3 regions of the Pseudomonas sp. P1_C12 genome follow, and region 1 is predicted to be linked to each of the others. Evidence: predicted binding sites of a transcription regulator. Region 1 holds the regulator's gene; each other region holds the start of a gene.
The links. The regulator sigma-54, encoded in region 1, starts transcription at its own class of promoters, with help from an activator protein. The targets are predictions, from matches to a motif close to ANTGGCATNNANNTTGCTNT.

Region 1 (4,436 bases):
CTATTACGCCATCAACGCCCACAGCGTGCAGTACCTGCCGGACGGCAAGCTGCAATATGATCTGGTGTCCGACAAGGTCGAGCACCTGAAAGCGACCGAGGTGACATTGCTGACCAACCCCGACCTGAATGTGTTCCGCGGCACTGAATTTCCGTGGCACGTCCAGAGCCTGCACGGCGAGGTCAACCCTGATGGCACACAGGTCGAACTGATCGATGACGTGCGCATCACGCGCTTCGACGAGAAAAACCGTAAAACCCTGATCACCAGCACCCGCATGACCGTGTTCCCGCAGCAGCAATATGCGCAGACAGAGCAAGACGTTAGAATCGACGGCGCTGGCGGTGTATCGACTGGCAAGGGAATGAAGGCGTATTTGAAAGAAAGCAGGATACACCTGCTATCGAACGTAAGAGGACAGTATGAGGCTCGTTAAAACCCTCCCGATTTTGCTCAGTCTGGGCGCAGCACTGGGAAGCGTGAGCGCCTGGGCTCTGCCGGAAGATCAACAGCAGCCTATCCGCATTCAGGCCGACGATGCCCAACTGGACGACAAGCAAGGTATTGCCATCTATACCGGTGACGTGATCATTACCCAAGGTACGATGAAGGTTACCGGCAACAAGGTGACCATGACCCGCACCCCGAATGGCGACATCGACGTGGTTACCTCGGTGGGCAACCTGGCCTACTTCGAGCAACTGCAAACGGCGGGCGACACCAAACCCGTCCAGGGCTGGGGTGTGACCATCCAGTACCACGCAACGCAAAATCGCGTTGTGCTGATCGACAAGGCCAAAGTCATCGACAAGGACAACAACACCACCCAAGGTGAGAAAATCGTCTACGACACCGAGAAGAAGCTGGCCAGCGCCGGTCGCGCCACCGGCAGCAAGGTGACCGAGTCGCGTCCGCGTATCGACATGGTGATCCAGCCGAAGAAGAAAACCGACGAGAAAAAGGCCCAGTAATGGCAACTCTGAAAGCTCAGCATCTGGCCAAGAGCTACAAGAGCCGCCAGGTCGTGCGCGACGTCAGCCTGTCCATCGACAGCGGTCAGATCGTCGGCCTGCTTGGCCCGAACGGCGCCGGCAAGACCACCTGCTTCTACATGATCGTCGGTCTGGTGCAGGCCGACCAGGGCCGCGTCCTGATCGATGACCTGGACATCAGCCACCAGCCGATGCACGGCCGCGCAAAGGCTGGTATCGGCTACCTGCCGCAAGAAGCATCGATCTTCCGCAAACTGTCGGTGGCCGACAACATCATGGCCATCCTCGAGACCCGCAAGGAACTCGACAAGGCCGGTCGGCGCAAGGAACTGGAAAGCCTGCTGCAGGAATTCCACATCAGCCACATCCGCGACAACCTCGGCATGAGCCTGTCTGGTGGTGAGCGCCGTCGCGTGGAAATCGCCCGAGCCCTGGCCACCAACCCGAAATTCATCCTCCTCGACGAACCCTTCGCCGGCGTGGACCCGATTTCGGTCGGGGACATCAAGCAGATCATTCACCACCTCAAGGCCAAAGGCATTGGCGTGCTGATCACCGACCACAACGTTCGTGAAACCCTGGATATCTGCGAAACCGCCTACATCGTCAACGACGGCCAATTGATCGCCGAAGGCGACGCTGAAACCATCCTGGCCAACGACCTGGTGAAGGAAGTGTACCTGGGCCACGAATTCCGCCTGTAAGACACCGAGGTGCGAGACTGGTCGACGAGCGCTTGTCTCGATAAAAAACAACTCTTTTTTATTGTTACAGTGCTCTAGGCAAACACGACGCCTCAAAGATGTTCAAGAGTCGGCCGGAGCAACCTGTCAACAAAACATTGCAGCTTTTTATTGTTACAGTGCTCTAGGCAAACACTACAGTTTCAGGCATATAATTTGCTTATGTTTGGCGCCCCGGCGCCCTGTAGTGGATGGCGCGTGTGCGCCGGCGAATAAGGTGTTAAGCCCCTGCCATGAAACCATCGCTAGTCTTGAGAATGGGCCAGCAGCTGACGATGACACCGCAGCTGCAACAGGCTATCCGCCTGCTCCAATTGTCGACCCTGGACCTGCAACAGGAAATCCAGGAGGCCCTGGAGTCCAATCCGATGCTCGAACGCCAGGAAGAAGGCGACGACTTCGATAACACCGACCCCTTGGCCGACAACGCCGAACAGAAGCCCAACACCGACATCCAGGAACCCTCCTACCAGGAAACCGCCCCGACGGTTGATAACCTCGATGAGGGTGACTGGAACGAGCGCATCCCCAACGAACTCCCCGTCGACACCGCGTGGGAAGACGTTTACCAGACCAGCGCCAGCAGCCTGCCCAGCAATGACGACGACGAGTGGGACTTCACCACCCGTACCTCGGCCGGCGAAAGCTTGCAAAGCCACTTGCTGTGGCAACTGAACCTGGCCCCGATGTCCGACACCGATCGCCTGATCGCCGTGACCCTGATCGACTGCATCAACAATCAGGGCTACCTGGACGAAACCCTCGAGGAAATCCTCGACGCCTTCGATCCGGAACTGGACATCGAACTGGACGAAATCGAAGCGGTCCTGCATCGCATCCAGCAATTCGAGCCCGCCGGCATCGGCGCCCGCAACCTGGGCGAATGCCTGCTGCTGCAATTGCGCCAGCTACCCGCCAAGACCCCTTGGCTGGCTGAGGCCAAGCGCCTGGTCACCGATTACATCGACTTGCTTGGCAGCCGCGACTATAGCCAACTGATGCGCCGCATGAAGCTCAAGGAAGATGAACTACGCCAGGTCATCGAGCTGGTCCAGAGCCTTAACCCGCGCCCGGGTTCGCAGATCGAGTCCACCGAAGCCGAGTATGTCGTTCCTGACGTTATCGTGCGCAAGGACAACGAGCGCTGGCTGGTGGAGCTGAATCAGGAGTCGGTGCCACGGCTGCGGGTCAACGCCCAGTACGCCGGTTTCGTGCGCCGCGCCGACACCAGCGCCGACAACACGTTCATGCGCAATCAGTTGCAGGAGGCCCGCTGGTTCATCAAGAGCCTGCAAAGCCGCAATGAAACCCTTATGAAGGTTGCCACCCAGATCGTCGAGCATCAGCGTGGTTTCCTCGAATATGGCGACGAAGCCATGAAGCCGTTGGTCCTGCATGACATCGCCGAAGCGGTCGGCATGCATGAGTCGACGATTTCACGGGTGACCACCCAGAAGTTCATGCACACCCCCCGGGGCATTTATGAACTGAAGTACTTTTTCTCCAGTCACGTCAGCACCTCCGAAGGCGGCGAATGCTCGTCCACGGCGATCCGCGCGATCATCAAAAAACTGGTTGCCGCGGAAAATCAGAAAAAGCCATTGAGTGACAGCAAGATCGCTGGTTTACTGGAGGCACAAGGCATTCAGGTGGCTCGCCGCACCGTCGCCAAGTACCGCGAATCCCTCGGGATCGCGCCTTCGAGCGAACGCAAGCGGTTGATGTAGAGCCACGCCACAGCGTTCCAGTGGCAGGCATTTCTGCCTGCCGCTTTATGCACTGGCAACGAAGGAGAAGCTGTATGCAAGTCAACATCAGTGGACACCAACTGGAAGTGACCGAACCTCTTCGCACCTACATCGGCGAAAAACTCGAACGATTGGAGCGACATTTCGACAAGATCACTAATGTGCAGGTCACGATGACCGTCGAAAAACTGAAGCAGAAAATCGAAGCCACGCTGCATATTCCCGGGAATGAAGTGGTCGCCAACGCGGAACATACCGATATGTACGCCGCGATCGACGCACTCACCGACAAGCTGGATAAACAACTCAAAAAGCATAAGGAAAAGACCCAGAGCCTCCTCCAGGGTGCAACCGGTCGTTAACACTCCCAACCCATGATCCGACTTGAAAGTATCCTGACCCCCGGCCGTTCCCTGGTGAACGTGCCGGGCGGCAGTAAAAAGAAAGCCCTCGAGCAAATTGCCAATCTGATCGCCCGCGAAGTGCCGGCCCTGGAGATGCAAGATGTCTTCGAGGCACTGATTGCCCGTGAAAAACTCGGCTCCACCGGTTTTGGCAACGGCATCGCTATTCCACACTGCCGTCTCAAGGGCTGTGTTTCACCCATCAGTGCATTGATGCACCTGGACGCCCCTATCGACTTCGACGCCATCGACGGCGCGCCGGTTGACTTGCTGTTCGTATTGCTGGTCCCGGAAGCCGCCACCGATGCGCACCTTGAGCTGCTGCGACAAATCGCCAGCATGCTCGACCGCAAGGAAGTTCGCGAAAAACTGCGTAATGCTGCAAGCAACGAAGCCCTGTATCAGGTTGTCCTGGACGAGCAAAACGGTCAGTAATCATGCGCTTGATCATCGTCAGTGGCCGTTCCGGCTCAGGTAAAAGTACCGCCCTCGACGTTCTTGAGGACAACGGCTACTACTGCATCGACAACCTGCCTGCCGGTCTGCTGC
Region 2 (4,436 bases), on a different contig from region 1:
GCGTGGCCCGGGGTGTCCACGATGTTGATGTGGTAGCCGTTCCAGTTGATGGCGGTGTTTTTCGCCAGAATGGTAATACCGCGCTCTTTTTCCTGGTCGTTGGAGTCCATCACGCGCTCGTCGTTGAGCTCGTTGCGCTCCAGGGTGCCGGATTGACGCAGGAGTTTGTCTACCAGGGTGGTCTTACCATGGTCAACGTGGGCAATGATGGCGATGTTGCGTAGATTTTCGATCACTTGTGTATCTCGATCAGAGGATTCGGTGTGCTGACAAGTCTTGGCAGCGATTAACAGTAGCGTCCGTGAAAGCCGTTACAGCTTGACGGTGGCATCGGGGGGCCGGTGACGCAGGCCACAGGCAAACAGCCCCGGGCACTTAGCTCGGTCGATAAACGCGCACATTGGCATGCCCCTCACTGAGCAAATGGTGAGCATGCAGGCGACTCATCACGCCTTTGTCGCAATACAGCAGGTACTGGCGAGTAGGGTCCAGTTCCTTGAAACGAGCGTTCACTGCATAAAACGGCATCGTTTGTACCTCGATGCCAGCGAGGTCCAGCGGGTCGTCTTCAGCGGCATCCGGGTGACGGATGTCGATGACGATCTGACCGGCCAGCGCTTCGCTGACTTCTTCAATCTGCAAGTCCTGGCCCAGTTCATCGATCACGCGATCGATCGGCACCAGCTTGGCGTTTTCGAGCGCACGCTCGAGTACCGCCATATCGAATTCTTTCTCTTCATGCTCGACGCGATAGCGCTTGGCTGCTGTCTTCGGATTGACCGAGATGACGCCGCAGTACTCCGGCATGTGCCGGGCGAAATCGGCGGTACCGATTTCGATTGCCGTGTCGATAATGTCCTGCTTGTGGCTGGCGATCAGCGGACGCAACACCAGCTTGTCGGTCACGCAGTCGATCACTGACAGGTTTGGCAACGTCTGGCTCGACACCTGGGAGATCGCCTCACCGGTTACCAGCGCCTCGATGTGCAGTCGATCGGCAATTTGGGAGGAAGCGCGCAACATCATACGCTTCAATACTACGCCCATATGACTGTTATCGACTTTGCCGAGAATTTCGCCCAGCACTTCCTCGAACGGCACACTGACAAATAGCACGCGTTGGGAGCTGCCGTACTTCTTCCAGATGAAATGCGCGACTTCCATGACGCCCAGTTCGTGGGCACGTCCGCCCAGATTGAAGAAGCAGAAGTGCGCCATCAGGCCACGGCGCATGATCTGGTAGGCCGCCACGGTGGAATCGAAGCCGCCGGACATCAGCACCAGCGTCTGCTCCAGGGCGCCCAGCGGATATCCGCCGATGCCGTTGTGCTGGCTGTGGATCACGAACAACCGTTGGTCGCGAACTTCGATGCGGACTTCGATTTCCGGCGCTTTCAAGTCGATCCCGGCGGCGCCGCACTCGCGACGCAGCTTGCTGCCGACGTATTTTTCGACGTCCATCGAGCTGAACGTGTGCTTGCCCGCACGCTTGCAGCGCACCGAGAAAATCTTCCCGGCCAGCGCATCGCCGTAGTGGTGTTTGCACTTTTCGGTGATGTCGTCGAAGTCGCCCAGCGGGTACTCGTCGATCTGCAGAAAGTGCGCGATGCCCGGCATGCAGGTCAGGCGCTCACCCATCTCTTTCAAGGCTTTCGGGTCGGTGACGCGGGTTTCCAGCTCGAGATTGTCCCACACGCCGCTCACCACCACGGCCGGGTCCAGATCGCGGAGCACGGCGCGGATGTTTTTGGCCAACTGGCGGATAAATTTCGTCCGGACAGGTCGACTCTTGATGGTGATCTCGGGGAAGACTTTTACGATTAATTTCATGGAAACAGCGCGCGCAGGGCCTGCCGAAAAAGGGGGGCGCGGATTATAGCGGAAATTGCTCAAGGTTTAACCAGTTAATGTGCAGAAGGTTTCGTGCGCACCAAAACAGGTCATTTATTGAAATGAGCGCCACATTGTAGGGCGGGATTTTCCGCTTTAAGGTACTTTTCCGCCTGACAGGCGTGAAATTGGGGCAAAAAACCCATGCTGGGGCACTGGCATGCAATTTGCTCCCTTGTGAGGCAGGTTGCCTTGGCAGAGTATTCGCGCCGGCATCACCCACATTTAAGGGCATCCATTACTAGCCCGAAGCCACCCGGAGGACACTATGTCGAAGTCGGTTCAACTCATCAAAGATCATGACGTCAAGTGGATTGATCTGCGCTTCACGGACACCAAAGGCACTCAGCACCACGTGACCATGCCGGCTCGCGATGCGCTGGATGACGACTTCTTCGAAGTCGGCAAAATGTTCGACGGTTCCTCCATCGCTGGCTGGAAAGGCATCGAAGCCTCCGACATGATTCTGATGCCGGACGACTCCACCGCTGTTCTGGATCCGTTCACCGAAGAACCGACCCTGATCCTGGTCTGCGACATCATCGAGCCTTCGAGCATGCAAGGCTACGATCGCGACCCACGTGCGATCGCCAAGCGCGCCGAAGAGCACCTGAAAGCCACCGCTATCGGTGACACTGTGTACGCCGGTCCAGAGCCAGAGTTCTTCATCTTCGACCAGGTCAAGTTCAAGTCCGACATTTCCGGCTCCATGTTCAAGATCTACTCTGAACAAGGTTCGTGGATGTCCGACCAGGACATCGAAGGCGGCAACAAAGGCCACCGTCCAGGCGTCAAAGGCGGCTACTTCCCGGTTCCACCGTTCGACCACGACCACGAAATCCGTACCTCCATGTGCAACGCACTGGAAGAAATGGGCCTGACCGTCGAAGTTCACCACCACGAAGTGGCGACTGCCGGCCAGAACGAAATCGGCGTCAAGTTCAACACCCTGGTGAAGAAAGCCGACGAAACCCAAACCCTGAAGTATGTCGTGCACAACGTAGCCGATGCCTACGGCCGTACCGCTACCTTCATGCCTAAGCCGCTGTACGGCGACAACGGCTCGGGTATGCACGTACACATGTCCATCTGGAAAGATGGCAAGAACACCTTCGCAGGCGAAGGCTATGCCGGTCTGTCCGATACCGCTCTGTACTTCATCGGCGGCATCATCAAGCACGGTAAGGCCCTGAACGGCTTCACCAACCCGGCGACCAACTCCTACAAGCGTCTGGTTCCAGGCTTCGAAGCTCCAGTGATGCTGGCCTACTCGGCTCGCAACCGCTCCGCTTCGATCCGTATTCCTTACGTGTCGAGCCCGAAAGCCCGCCGTATCGAAGCACGCTTCCCGGATCCGGCTGCCAACCCGTACCTGTGCTTCGCCGCACTGTTGATGGCTGGCCTGGACGGCATCCAGAACAAAATCCACCCTGGCGATGCCGCTGACAAAAACCTGTACGACCTGCCGCCTGAAGAGGCCAAAGAGATCCCACAAGTTTGCGGCAGCCTGAAAGAAGCCCTGGAAGAGCTGGACAAAGGTCGTGCGTTCCTGACCAAAGGCGGCGTTTTCAGCGACGACTTCATCGACGCTTACATCGCCCTGAAAAGCGAAGAAGAAATCAAGGTACGTACCTTCGTACACCCACTGGAATACGAGCTGTACTACAGCTGCTGATCCGGTAGCGCCTGCGCAAGCGGCGTGACAAAAAGAGGCCTCCTTCGTGGAGGCCTTTTTATTGCCCACGATTTGCCAGCCGATGAACAACCCTGTGGGAGCGGGTTTGCCCGCGAAGACATCAGCACACTCAACATCTGCTTATCAGACAGACCACTTTCGCGAGCAAGCCCACTCCCACAAGGGGTTTTCTGCGCTCAGGAGATCTCGGTGATTCACGCCAAAATGTTAACGGCTTGGGACAAACGCTACGCCTGGCCTATGCTGCAACCCAATGCTTTCGTTTCCGGTCAATTCCATGGGTCGCGGTTTTCTCTTCATCCTGCTGCTGATCGTTCTGCCCGCCACGGCGCAGATCTACAAGTACACGGACGCCAACGGCGCCACCGCGTACAGCAATCAACCGCCTGACGGCGTCAGCGCCCATCCGGTCGACTTGCCGCCCCTCAACAGCGTCGAGCGCCAGCCTCCCGGCGAGGCCGCACCTGCTGCTGAAGCCGCTCGCAATGAACCGCCCCACAAGACCTATGAAGTACTGGAGCTGACCGGCCTGCCCACCACCGAAGCCCTGCGTGCCAACAACGGCACGTTCACCATAACGGTACTGATCAAGCCGCGCCTGCAAGCCCCCCACCTGTTGCAGCTACTGCTGGACGATCAGCCCTACGGCCAGCCAGGCAATGTGCCGATCCTGCAACTGGTGAACATCGATCGCGGCGAACACCGTCTCGCCGTACAAGTGATCGACGGGGAAAACGTTGTGCAGCAGAGCACTGCGGAGACATTCACTGTACAGCGGGTGCACAAGCCTTGAAGGCGTGGCTACTGATCACCTGCCTGATCGCCCTGCCCGCCTCGGCAGAGGTCTTCA
Region 3 (4,436 bases), on a different contig from region 1:
CCGTTACCAGATGAAAGCCCCGAGGCCTCGCCCGCAAGGTAATCAGAGTCTGTTGCCACATACAGTTCTCCGCACGTTCGGGGCGCATTCTAGCGCGCTCTGGGAAAAAACAAAGGCCCTAATATTCCTTCAATCCTGTAAGCCTTCGACCGCACAAAAACACCCGGCGCAAACATCGCAAAACCTGTAGGAAAAAACCATTCAGCTGTTCCTCCAACGACAAATTTCAGACAAAAAAATGCCCGGCAAGCCGGGCAAGTTTTTTATGCGCGTGCTTACAAGTTGTAGCCGCGTTCGTTGTGAAGCGCCAGATCGATGCCGACCGCTTCTTCTTCTTCGTTAATGCGCAGGCCCATGACCGCATCCAGCACCTTGAGGATGATGAATGTGGCGATCGCGGTGTAGATCACCGTGAAGCCCACGCCTTTGCACTGAATCCACACTTGTGCGGCGATGTCGGTGACGGTGCCGAAGCCACCCAGGGACGGCGCTGCGAACACACCGGTCAGGATTGCGCCGAGGATACCGCCGATACCGTGCACGCCGAAGGCGTCCAGGGAGTCGTCATAGCCAAGCTTGCGCTTCAGGGTGGTGGCGCAGAAGAAGCACACCACGCCAGCCGCCAGACCGATGACCAGCGCGCCCATCGGGCCAACGGTGCCGGCAGCCGGGGTGATTGCCACCAGACCGGCAACCACGCCCGAAGCGATACCCAGTGCGCTAGGTTTGCCATGGGTGATCCACTCGGCAAACATCCAGCCCAGCGCCGCAGCGGCGGTAGCGATTTGCGTCACCAGCATCGCCATACCGGCGGTGCCGTTGGCCGCAGCGGCGGAACCGGCGTTGAAACCGAACCAGCCGACCCACAGCATGGCCGCGCCCATCAAGGTGTAACCGAGGTTGTGCGGCGCCATCGGCGTGGTCGGGAAGCCCTTACGCTTGCCCAGCACCAGGCAGGCAACCAGACCGGCCACACCGGCGTTGATGTGCACCACCGTGCCACCGGCGAAGTCCAGAACACCCCAGTCCCACAACAGGCCGCCGTTACCGGACCAGACCATGTGCGCAATCGGCGCGTAAACCAGGGTGAACCACACGCCCATGAAAACCAGCATCGCGGAGAACTTCATCCGCTCGGCGAAGGCGCCGACGATCAACGCCGGGGTGATGATCGCGAAGGTCATCTGGAAGGTGACGAACACCGCCTCGGGGAACAGCGCCGCAGGACCGGTCAGGCTGGCAGGCGTGATGCCGGCGAGGAATGCCTTGCCCATGCCGCCGAAGAACGAGTTGAAGTTGATGACGCCCTGCTCCATGCCCGTGGTGTCGAACGCGATGCTGTAGCCATAAATGACCCACAGGACGCTGATCAGACCAGTAATGGCGAAGCACTGCATCATCACGGAAAGAATGTTTTTCGACCGGACCATACCGCCGTAGAACAGCGCAAGGCCGGGAATGGTCATGAACAGCACCAAGGCTGTAGAGGTCATCATCCAGGCGGTATCGCCGGAGTTGAGGACGGGTGCCGCCACTTCGTCTGCCGCCAAGGCAAGGCTGGGCATTACGATGGACAACAGGGCTCCTAGCCCTGCGAATTTACGCAGAGTCATATTGTTTTCTCCTGGGGCGTTGGGTTTGTGGCGGCTTAGATAGCGTCGGTATCGGTTTCGCCGGTACGGATGCGAATCGCCTGTTCCAGATTGACCACGAAGATCTTGCCGTCACCGATCTTGCCGGTGTTGGCAGCCTTGGTGATGGCCTCGATTACCCGGTCCAGATCCTTGTCGTCGATGGCGACGTCGATCTTCACCTTGGGCAGGAAATCGACCACGTATTCCGCGCCGCGATACAGCTCGGTGTGACCCTTCTGCCGACCAAAGCCTTTGACTTCAGTGACGGTAATGCCCTGCACGCCGATCTCGGACAGCGACTCGCGTACGTCGTCCAGCTTGAACGGCTTGATGATGGCAGTGACTAGCTTCATGAAAACTCTCTCCCGAATTGGTGAACTTGCCCCAGGAAAACAAACCCGTCTCAAGTCTAAGCGCAGTGCCTGGCTTTGTAACGCATCGTCGGCCTTACCTGCCCGTTCGACGCCAGCTAACCGCTCCTCACGAAGCACTCCCCCGTGTTTCGCTTGGCGCACTGCATTCGTCACAGCGACTGCATCAGTGCATGGGTCACCAGCATCTAAGCAGAAACCTTGCCATCTCCACAAAACTCATAGTTTTCAATCTTTTGCCGGCAGATGTCCGCCATATCGCAACAACACTCGCCGGGTTACGCACAATAACGGTGCGACGCCGTCCGTCCCCATGCGCGAAAAGTGTGCGCCCTTCGCCTGCGCAAAGAACTATAGACACTGCGTGATACACTGCCCGCCATTGTTTCCAGGACATTGCCCATGCTCGCGCCCAAAGACTTCCTCGACGCCCTCACCGGTACCGCCTCCCGCCTCTTCAGCGGCGACACGCCTCTGCCGAAAGCAGAAATCGAAAGCCAGTTCAAAATGTTGCTGCAAAGTGGCTTCAGCAAACTGGATCTGGTGAGTCGGGAAGAATTCGATAGCCAGATGGTTGTACTGGCGCGCACTCGGGCGCGGCTGGAGAGCCTTGAGGCGAAGGTGGCGGAGCTGGAAGCGAAGCTGAATCCGCCGACCGAGTAACCCCCCCAGCTCCCACCATCAAACCCGATCCAATTTGGGCGCGAGCTTGCTCGCGATAAGGTCGGAACGACCTTCAGAATCACCTGTAGGAATTGCCGCAGTCTGTGATCTTCAAGCCCGCAAGAATCCCGGCAACTTCCTACAAAGATCTCATTCGCCGTCCGATTGCGTCGCAAAGCTCCGGTTCCTAAGCTCACTCTCAGCTGAAGACCTTCGGGTCTGCCGGTTTTTTCCGGAGGCACCGGTTCGCCAACCCGCGCATCACTGCCACCCGATTCGTTTGACGAAAATCAGAGGCAGTTTCCTTCATTCGAATGCGGGAGCTGCACCCGCTCGAGAAAGTTCAAGCCCATGCTACATGGCTTGGATAATAGTTTGCGATGAACAAAATCTTCTAAATGGAATGCTGTTACCAACACCACAAGGAGCAACACCCATGAAACTGTATAAGTCTTTAATTGCGGCTTTCGCGCTGACTGCATTTCACATAAGTTCAGCTGTCGCCGGGCCGCCTGTGACAGTCACATTCAAGAACCTTGGAACACAGACCGCTACGTACACCCCCACAACCAACAATGAGGTTATAACAAAAGTAAACGCATCACCTACTCCACAAGAGTCCGTAATTGCAAATGGCTCGGATACGTACACCATACAAAGCCGGATGTTTCCTGGCCACAACTATGCTAATTTGCGATATCAAATGGGTAGAAAGAAATGTATTTATCTAACTACATTTGTGGAGACTGTTGGCCCAGGCGCGACCAAAATCCCAAAATTGAATAATACGGCAACGCCTAGCGGCGGCGCCACCTGCAACATCAAGGTAACTAGAACAAATCCGTCCTCCTATGCCTGGTCAGTAGTAATCACCATGAAATGAAGCATGTTGCGGGCCTTAAGTGGTTTGCAAAATCTTGCATAAGTATCAATATTATCAGGCGATAGATTATATTTTAGTCATCAAACATGGGAGTTGCAAAAAATGTTTAATTCACTAAACAATTCTGCAGTTAACAGCGGCCAAACGCTGGCTGGAACTAAAAAACTGACAGCGACTCCCAGCAAAAACCCAGGTGTCAACCAAAGTAGCCCCCAGGGCCCGTATGGCAACGCACGAGATAGCAGTACCGTTTCCACGCTAGCGAGCCAATTGAGCGAAGCCTCAGTACGTGCGCAGGCCCGGGATGTACGCCTGACTAAAATGGAACTGAGTTCGATAGCTAAAAACACATTCAACGAATTGGAGAGTGCTAATTATACTGCCAATAAATTAAAATACGACTCTGAAGCTCCCGACACAGATAATTCCACATTACTAGCGCGCGCCAAAAGTGCGACACAGTATACAAACTGGCTCGGCAAAAATCCGTTTTCGGGGATGCCCATGGATCAACTGGCCTTAATAACCTACGATGGCAGCAGCACCTTTACCGTCAATGAAAGACGGGCAGCATTGGAAGAATCGGCCAAACAAGAATTTGCATGGCGACAGAAAGTGGTGGCCCAAGCAGAATTTGAATATAACAGCACTGGAAAGCTTACCAACTTCTTCCAAAATGTCCTTGACCATTACAAGGGCCTGCCTCCCGTGGAGCAAGCACAGTATCCAAACAACTACGAAACCAAACTCAAGGACTGGATAGATTTAGACTTCAACTATTTTACGAATATCGCAGAAGGCAAAAAAAAGATGGATACCGAGCGCTTCGCCAGCAAAATCCTGGACGGTGACAGTAGTTTGTTTGACGACACAACCTCTTCCAAA

Region 2: a site for sigma-54 is predicted at 2,045-2,064, ahead of glnA (type I glutamate--ammonia ligase). Genes of this name have one in related genera too.
Region 3: a site for sigma-54 is predicted at 2,195-2,214, ahead of glnK (P-II family nitrogen regulator). Genes of this name have one in related genera too.

The regions. Positions count from the first base shown of each region.
Region 1 is NZ_JBFUAE010000005.1:173,285-177,720, reverse strand. It holds gene lptC (LPS export ABC transporter periplasmic protein LptC) at 1-436, shown strand, start outside; gene lptA (lipopolysaccharide transport periplasmic protein LptA) at 423-971, shown strand; gene lptB (LPS export ABC transporter ATP-binding protein) at 971-1,696, shown strand; gene AC1D19_RS11150 (RNA polymerase factor sigma-54) at 1,969-3,462, shown strand; gene hpf (ribosome hibernation-promoting factor, HPF/YfiA family) at 3,537-3,845, shown strand; gene ptsN (PTS IIA-like nitrogen regulatory protein PtsN) at 3,858-4,322, shown strand; gene rapZ (RNase adapter RapZ) at 4,325-4,436, shown strand, end outside.
Region 2 is NZ_JBFUAE010000008.1:193,543-197,978, reverse strand. It holds gene typA (translational GTPase TypA) at 1-236, opposite strand, end outside; gene thiI (tRNA uracil 4-sulfurtransferase ThiI) at 376-1,830, opposite strand; gene glnA (type I glutamate--ammonia ligase) at 2,159-3,565, shown strand; gene AC1D19_RS16375 (DUF4124 domain-containing protein) at 3,864-4,379, shown strand; gene AC1D19_RS16370 (DUF4124 domain-containing protein) at 4,376-4,436, shown strand, end outside.
Region 3 is NZ_JBFUAE010000004.1:425,248-429,683, forward strand. It holds gene AC1D19_RS09290 (secondary thiamine-phosphate synthase enzyme YjbQ) at 1-61, opposite strand, end outside; gene AC1D19_RS09295 (ammonium transporter) at 276-1,613, opposite strand; gene glnK (P-II family nitrogen regulator) at 1,649-1,987, opposite strand; gene AC1D19_RS09305 (accessory factor UbiK family protein) at 2,408-2,668, shown strand; gene AC1D19_RS09310 (hypothetical protein) at 3,105-3,551, shown strand; gene AC1D19_RS09315 (hypothetical protein) at 3,654-4,436, shown strand, end outside.